Filimonas effusa: one gene and its partner. The protein of the gene in region 1 interacts with the protein of each later gene in a pairwise test. Links are inferred from orthologs where the notes say so. Each region holds a gene or a part of one and is shown on either strand. Other genes may lie near its edges. The genes, in order: sucD and sucC.

Evidence for each region.
Region 2: the proteins of sucD (region 1) and sucC interact in binary tests that used the Escherichia coli proteins (3 or more experiments, as listed by UniProt). The link is inferred for Filimonas effusa from one-to-one orthologs.

Annotation. Positions count from the first base shown.
Region 1 is NZ_SDHZ01000002.1:359,868-363,021, reverse strand. Bases 278-3,101 are described here. They hold sucD (succinate--CoA ligase subunit alpha), read right to left. Parts: upstream 2,214-3,101; coding sequence 1,341-2,213; downstream 278-1,340. Other genes in these bases: ESB13_RS12795 (ABC transporter ATP-binding protein), read right to left, coding at 2,318-3,101; ESB13_RS12805 (alpha-2-macroglobulin family protein), read right to left, coding at 278-1,180. Also shown: more of ESB13_RS12805, read right to left, coding at 1-277; more of ESB13_RS12795, read right to left, coding at 3,102-3,109. UniProt on the Escherichia coli protein: Succinyl-CoA synthetase functions in the citric acid cycle (TCA), coupling the hydrolysis of succinyl-CoA to the synthesis of either ATP or GTP and thus represents the only step of substrate-level phosphorylation in the TCA.
Region 2 is NZ_SDHZ01000006.1:57,263-60,478, forward strand. What follows is about bases 311-3,196. They hold sucC (ADP-forming succinate--CoA ligase subunit beta), read right to left. Parts: upstream 2,417-3,196; coding sequence 1,205-2,416; downstream 311-1,204. Other genes in these bases: ESB13_RS23385 (SprT-like domain-containing protein), read left to right, coding at 311-854; ESB13_RS23395 (purine-nucleoside phosphorylase), read left to right, coding at 2,526-3,196. In the rest of the region: ESB13_RS23380 (hypothetical protein), read left to right, coding at 1-235; more of ESB13_RS23385, read left to right, coding at 222-310; more of ESB13_RS23395, read left to right, coding at 3,197-3,216. UniProt on the Escherichia coli protein: Succinyl-CoA synthetase functions in the citric acid cycle (TCA), coupling the hydrolysis of succinyl-CoA to the synthesis of either ATP or GTP and thus represents the only step of substrate-level phosphorylation in the TCA.

The DNA of each region.
Region 1 (3,154 bases):
ATGGCTGGCCGGGGATATTGATCTTTTCGGCGATGGTTGAGAGCTTAGGGCAGGTTATGCTGTATAACAATTGCCTCATGCCGGTCCTGGTTTGACTTTCGGGGTACGGGCGTGCCAGTTGTTCTTCTATGATGGCTTTGGCCCTGCTATAGTAGTATCGGTTGGCGGTATCGGTGAGCGGGTTATAGCCCGTAGCTTTTACCGCATAATAGTTTGCTATCTGAAAGTAGGCGCCGGCGGCTGCAGGTTCGTTATCATAGCGGCTGGTTATTGCATTCAATGCATTGAGATAAAGGCTGTCTCTTTGCGGGTCTGACGGCTGGCTGAGGTTGAAAGCCCATTGAATACGGTCTATGTCGAGATCGAGCAGCGCTGCGGGATTGGGATCATTCAAGTGATGCTTTAGCAGCAGCTGGTAGTATTTTAAAGTTTTTGAGAGCTGATCGGAAGGGCCGGATACTGTGAAATCGTGATTGACGAATGTTGCAGCGGGCAGGAATGCGGCTTCTGTTATTTTGCCGGGTTGGAAATTGAATGATATGGCGCTGGCCAACCGGTAACTCTCCAGTGCTTCGCGGAGTAAGAGGTCGTAGAGGTCGCGCTGGATTGTTGAATCAACGGTTCCGCGTATTATAACAGGAGAATAGCTGCTGATCGTTGTTGTTTTCAAAACCTGAGCGGGCGTCAGGGCTTCTTTCCAGAGGCTGTCGATGACCTGGTAAAAGCGGGTGGCCGACCATTGGGTAAAGTCGGCTGTAGTATCATTGGATATTGTTTGACGTCCCCTTATTTTCCAGCTATATTCCTGGTAGGCTATGGAATATTCTTTTGCCAGCAGGGTTTGCAGGATGCTTTTTTGCGGGATGCTGAATGCTTTGGGGATTTCATGTTGCAGTCCGGTGATGCGGGAAGAGGCGCTGTTATCGTTGTCGCTGAGGCTGGAGGTAAGTTGGAGCTGGTAGATCAGTGTTTTGATGATCTGGGGTTCATTCTTTTGCTGATATGCCTTGTTATAAAGGTTTTTTACTTTTGATAAGGTTGATTTAGGCAGATCTGCTTTTGCATACAGGCTATCGATTTCCCGCCATTGATTAGGGAAGCTATCGGTGTGTTGCTGTGCAGATAGTTGGAAAGACGACAGTAAGGATGCTATCAGGCATACCAGGAAGCTGTTTTTCATTCAATAGACTTTTTGCTTAGCGGAAGTTAGATCAAAGAAAGTCAATTCTATTGTTTTGGGATGTTAAATGGGCTGAAAAATGGTGTGGGGGTGGGGGAAAACAATAACGCCCCGGATGTTCCGGGGCGTTATTGTAAAAAGCTATACTGTGTTAATATGCTTATTTTTTGAGTGCGGCAGCCATTGTTTTTCCGATGTCGGCCGGGCTGGCTACTACGTGGATACCACATTCGCCCATGATCTTCATTTTAGCGGCGGCAGTATCTTCTGCGCCACCAACGATAGCACCAGCGTGGCCCATACGGCGGCCGGGAGGCGCTGTTTGACCTGCGATGAAACCCACTACAGGTTTTTTGAGGTTGTCTTTGATCCAGCGTGCAGCATCAGCTTCCATGCTACCACCGATTTCACCGATCATGATGATACCGTCGGTTTCGGGATCTTCCATCAATAATTTTACTGCTTCAACGGTAGGTGTGCCGATGATAGGATCACCTCCGATACCGATAGCTGTGCTGATGCCTAAGCCAGCTTTCACTACCTGGTCGGCAGCTTCGTAAGTTAAAGTACCAGACTTGGATACGATACCGATACGTCCTGGTTTGAAAATGAATCCGGGCATGATACCCACTTTAGCTTCACCAGCTGTGATAACGCCAGGGCAGTTAGGACCAACCAGGCGGGTAGAGGTACCCTGGAGGTAATTTTTTACTTTTACCATATCCTGGGTAGGAATGCCTTCTGTAATACAAACTACCAATGCAATTCCTGCATCAGTGGCTTCCATGATGGCATCTGCTGCAAAAGCCGGCGGAACAAAAATAATACTTACGTCTGCGCCTGTTTCTTTTACTGCATCAGCTACTGTGTTAAATACTGGCTTGTCTAAATGTGTTGAACCTCCTTTGCCAGGAGTTACACCACCAACTACATTGGTGCCGTATTCAATCATCTGAGAAGCATGGAATGTACCTTCTGTTCCGGTAAAGCCCTGTACTATGATCTTTGACCGCTTGTTAACCAAAACTGCCATGGCAAATCTTTGATTTTAGGTTTGAGAATGGGCAAAAGTAGCTCAATCAAACCAGAAAAAATATGAGGAAATTTATATTTTAAAGGTAAGATTGTTGCTTAATGTCATTGATTATTAGCCGGAGATTCCCCTTTCTCTTCCAGCATTCTCATTTCTTTGGCGCCCTGAAGGAATTCTGAGGCGAAAATGAACTCGTTGAGGAGCTTGTCTTTGCTGAAGATGATGTCTTTGTTCGAGCCTTCCCATTGTTTTTTACCCTGGTGCATATAGAAGATACGGTCACCGATTTCCATTACGCTGTTCATGTCGTGGGTAACGACGATGGTTGTAATGTCGTATTCCTCAGTGATTTCCTTGATGAGGTGGTCGATGAGGAGGGAAGTTTGCGGGTCGAGGCCTGAGTTGGGCTCGTCGCAGAACAGGTATTTGGGATTGAGAACGATTGCGCGGGCGATTCCGACCCTTTTCTTCATACCGCCACTGATCTCGGCCGGAAATTTTTTGTTGGCGTCTTTGAGGTTTACCCTGGCGAGTACCTCATTTGCTTTTTTCCGGCGTTCCTTATAGCTAAGGTTGGAGAACATGTTTAACGGAAACATAATATTTTCTTCCACGGTCATGGAGTCGAACAAGGCGGAGCCCTGGAAGAGCATTCCAATCTGCTGGCGGAGCTGTTTACGTTCTTCGTCGGTCATTTCGAGCATATTCTGCCCGTTGTAGAGGATTTCTCCCTGGTCGGGTTTGAACAGGCCTACCATACATTTCGTAAGAACGGTTTTACCGCTGCCGCTGGCTCCAATGATCAAATTACATTTACCTGCTTCCATCGTGGCTGTAACGTCGTGCAGTATTGTTTTTTCTCCGAAGCTTTTTTTGACATTCCTTATTTCAATCATAGTAGGTTGTTCGTTTTAACAGGGCGGACCGTATTACTTAATATA
Region 2 (3,216 bases), on another replicon or contig:
GCATTATCGCGCATTGAAAAGTGCAAACCCCCACGCTTTTGTCAGAAGTGTAATGGGTGCTACCGTGCTCAAATTATTTACCCTGGCAGGTGCAGTCCTCATCTACGTTTACATAAAAGGACCCGCTAAAAATGTTCCCGGTATCATAGTTGGTATGGTCCTCTATATTCTTTATAGCATTGTCGAAGTTGCCGGAGCGCTCCGGGCGAACAAGGAAAAACATGGCAGCCACTGAGCATCCAATGCACGCATTGGCAGATTTTCTGCCGGAAGGAAGTTTCGATCAGGTCCTCCATTATATCCATCGGTATAAGGTGCACTTAACCGTTACCCGGGCCCGCAAAACAGTGCTGGGCGATTACCGCCATGCCACCCATGGCAAAAATCACCGCATCAGCATCAATGGTAACCTCAACAAATATGAGTTCCTTATCACCTTGTTGCATGAACTCGCTCATCTCCTGACCTTCGAGCAGTTCAGCAACAGGGTCGACCCGCATGGAAAAGAATGGAAACATATCTATGGTACCCTGCTGGCCGATTTCGTTCGCCTGAAATTATTCCCTCCCGACATCGAAGCCGCCCTGCGTACTTCTATCATGAACCCCGCCGCTACAGCTAACGGCGAAATAGACCTGTTACTCGTACTTCGCCGCTATAATCCCAATCAGAAGAACGGTTTCCAGCCACTCGAAAGCCTCCCCACCGGCACCATTTTCCAGACCGAGAACGGACGTATCTTTCAGAAAGGAGAAAAGCGCCGCAAAAGATACATGTGCCTCGAGATAAAAACAGGCCACCTCTACACATTCAGCCCCATCAGCGAAGTAAAAGCCCTCGAATCAGGCAAATAAGCCCTCTTGCAGAAAACCGCTGCATAATCCGCGAAGTTGCATAAAAGCCCGCCCGCCCTCCGGAAAACTGCATGAAAGTCTCGCCAAACTTCAATCAACTTCAAGCCGGTGATATATCGGCTTGAGGTTGCGTAACAATGTTGCTTTGCTACTGCTAAAGCCTGTATAGCCAGTCTTACAAGGAAGAAGCGGTAGAATAGGAATTTCTGGTAAGAAATATGGAACATTGGCTGGCATCAATGCATGCCAAATAAAAAGGGCTGGTTTACACCAGCCCCATATGGTAAGGGAACGATCAGCTCCCTATGGTTCACTTTTTTAAAGCGCAAAGCTTCATGCTGCCATTGTTCTTAAGCAATTGCTTTCTTAACTAATTCAGCAGCTTCGCTCAGCTGAATAGCAGAGAGCACTTTCAGACCACTTTCGTCGATCAGCTTTTTAGCTTCAGCGGCGTTGGTACCCTGTAAACGAACGATGATAGGAATGTTGATGTTGCCCAGTTTGTTGTAAGCTTCGATAACACCTGCAGCAACGCGGTCGCAACGTACAATACCACCAAAGATGTTGATCAGAATAGCTTTTACATTCGGATCTTTCATGATAATACGGAAACCTGCTTCCACAGTTTGCGCATTAGCGGTACCACCTACGTCCAGGAAGTTGGCAGGATCACCACCGCTTAATTTGATCATATCCATAGTAGCCATAGCCAAACCAGCACCGTTCACCATGCAACCTACGTTACCGTCAAGTTTAACATAGTTCAGGTTGTACTGACCAGCTTCTACTTCAGTAGGATCTTCTTCAGTAACGTCGCGTAAGGCAGCTACGTCGTTATGACGCATCAGCGCGTTTTCATCAACACTCATTTTACAGTCTACTGCAATGATTTTTTCATCGGCAGTCTTGAATAATGGGTTGATTTCCAGCATAGCACAATCAATACCGATGTAAGCATTGTAAAGGTTGGTTACAAATTTTACACAGTTCTTCATTGCTTCGCCGCTAAGACCTAAGTTGAAGGCAATTTTACGGGCCTGGAATCCTTGAAGCGGGCCGGAAGGATGAACCCATTCTTTAAAGATTTTTTCAGGAGTTTTGTGTGCCACTTCTTCAATGTCCATACCACCTTCAGTGCTATACATGATAACATTCTGGCCTTTGGAGCGATCTAAAAGAATGGACAGATAGAATTCTTTTACTGGGTTGGGACCCGGGTAGTAAACATCTTGTGCTACAAGCACTTTGCTTACTTTCTTGCCTGCGGGTCCTGTCTGAACCGTGACAAGCGTACCACCAAGGATTGTCTTGGCAATAGTAGTAACATCTTCTAAACTCTTGGCTACTTTCACTCCGTTCTGTTCTGTACCGGCTATTTTGCCCTTACCCCTACCACCTGCGTGGATCTGAGCCTTGATAACGGCAAAATTGTTGTTGGTTTGCGTCTTGATCTGGCGATACGCTTCTTCAGCGGCCATAACGGTATCGACTGCAATGCCTTCCTGTACGGGAACATTGTATTTCCTTAATAATTCCTTTGCCTGGTATTCATGCAAGTTCATACAGTAAAAAATTTGCTTGCGAAGATAGGGTAATTTTATATTTGCTTTCCTAACAGAAGTCATGTACTGACATAGAAGATATCATATTCACTATCAGAAATATTACACAATGGCAACACAACTTATGCAGCAATTATCCGAAACAGTAAACTACATCCAAACCCAATATGCTGCGAAGCCTGTTGTTGGTATTGTCCTCGGTAGTGGCCTCGGCAACCTTACAGCCGAAATGACTGTTGAAAAGGAAATTCCTTACGACAAGATACCGCATTTTCCGGTAAGTACCGTAAAAGGTCATAGCGGTAAACTCATCTTCGGCGAAATAAGCGGTAAAAAGGTCTTGGTGATGGCAGGCCGTTTTCACTTTTACGAAGGATATACTCCTTTACAGGTAACTTTCCCTGTAAGGGTAATGAAAGCGCTTGGCGTAGAAACGCTGCTGCTCTCTAACGCCGCAGGCTCCGTGAATCCGGGTTTCAAAGTGGGCGATCTCATGCTCATCAACGACCATATCAGCTTTTTCGTTCCCAACCCGCTCCTCGGCAAAAACGAAGACGAACTCGGAACACGCTTCCCCGATATGAGCGAACCCTATAGTAAAACGCTGATAGCGAAGGCTAAAGAAATAGGACAACAACTTAATTACGACCTTAAGGAAGGCGTTTATACAGGCGTTACCGGCCCTACCTTCGAAACAAGAGCCGAATACAAACTCATCCTCGCCATCGGCGGCGATGCCGTAGGTATGAGCACCGTACAGGAAAATATCGTCGCAATACACGCCGGAATGCAGGTCTTCG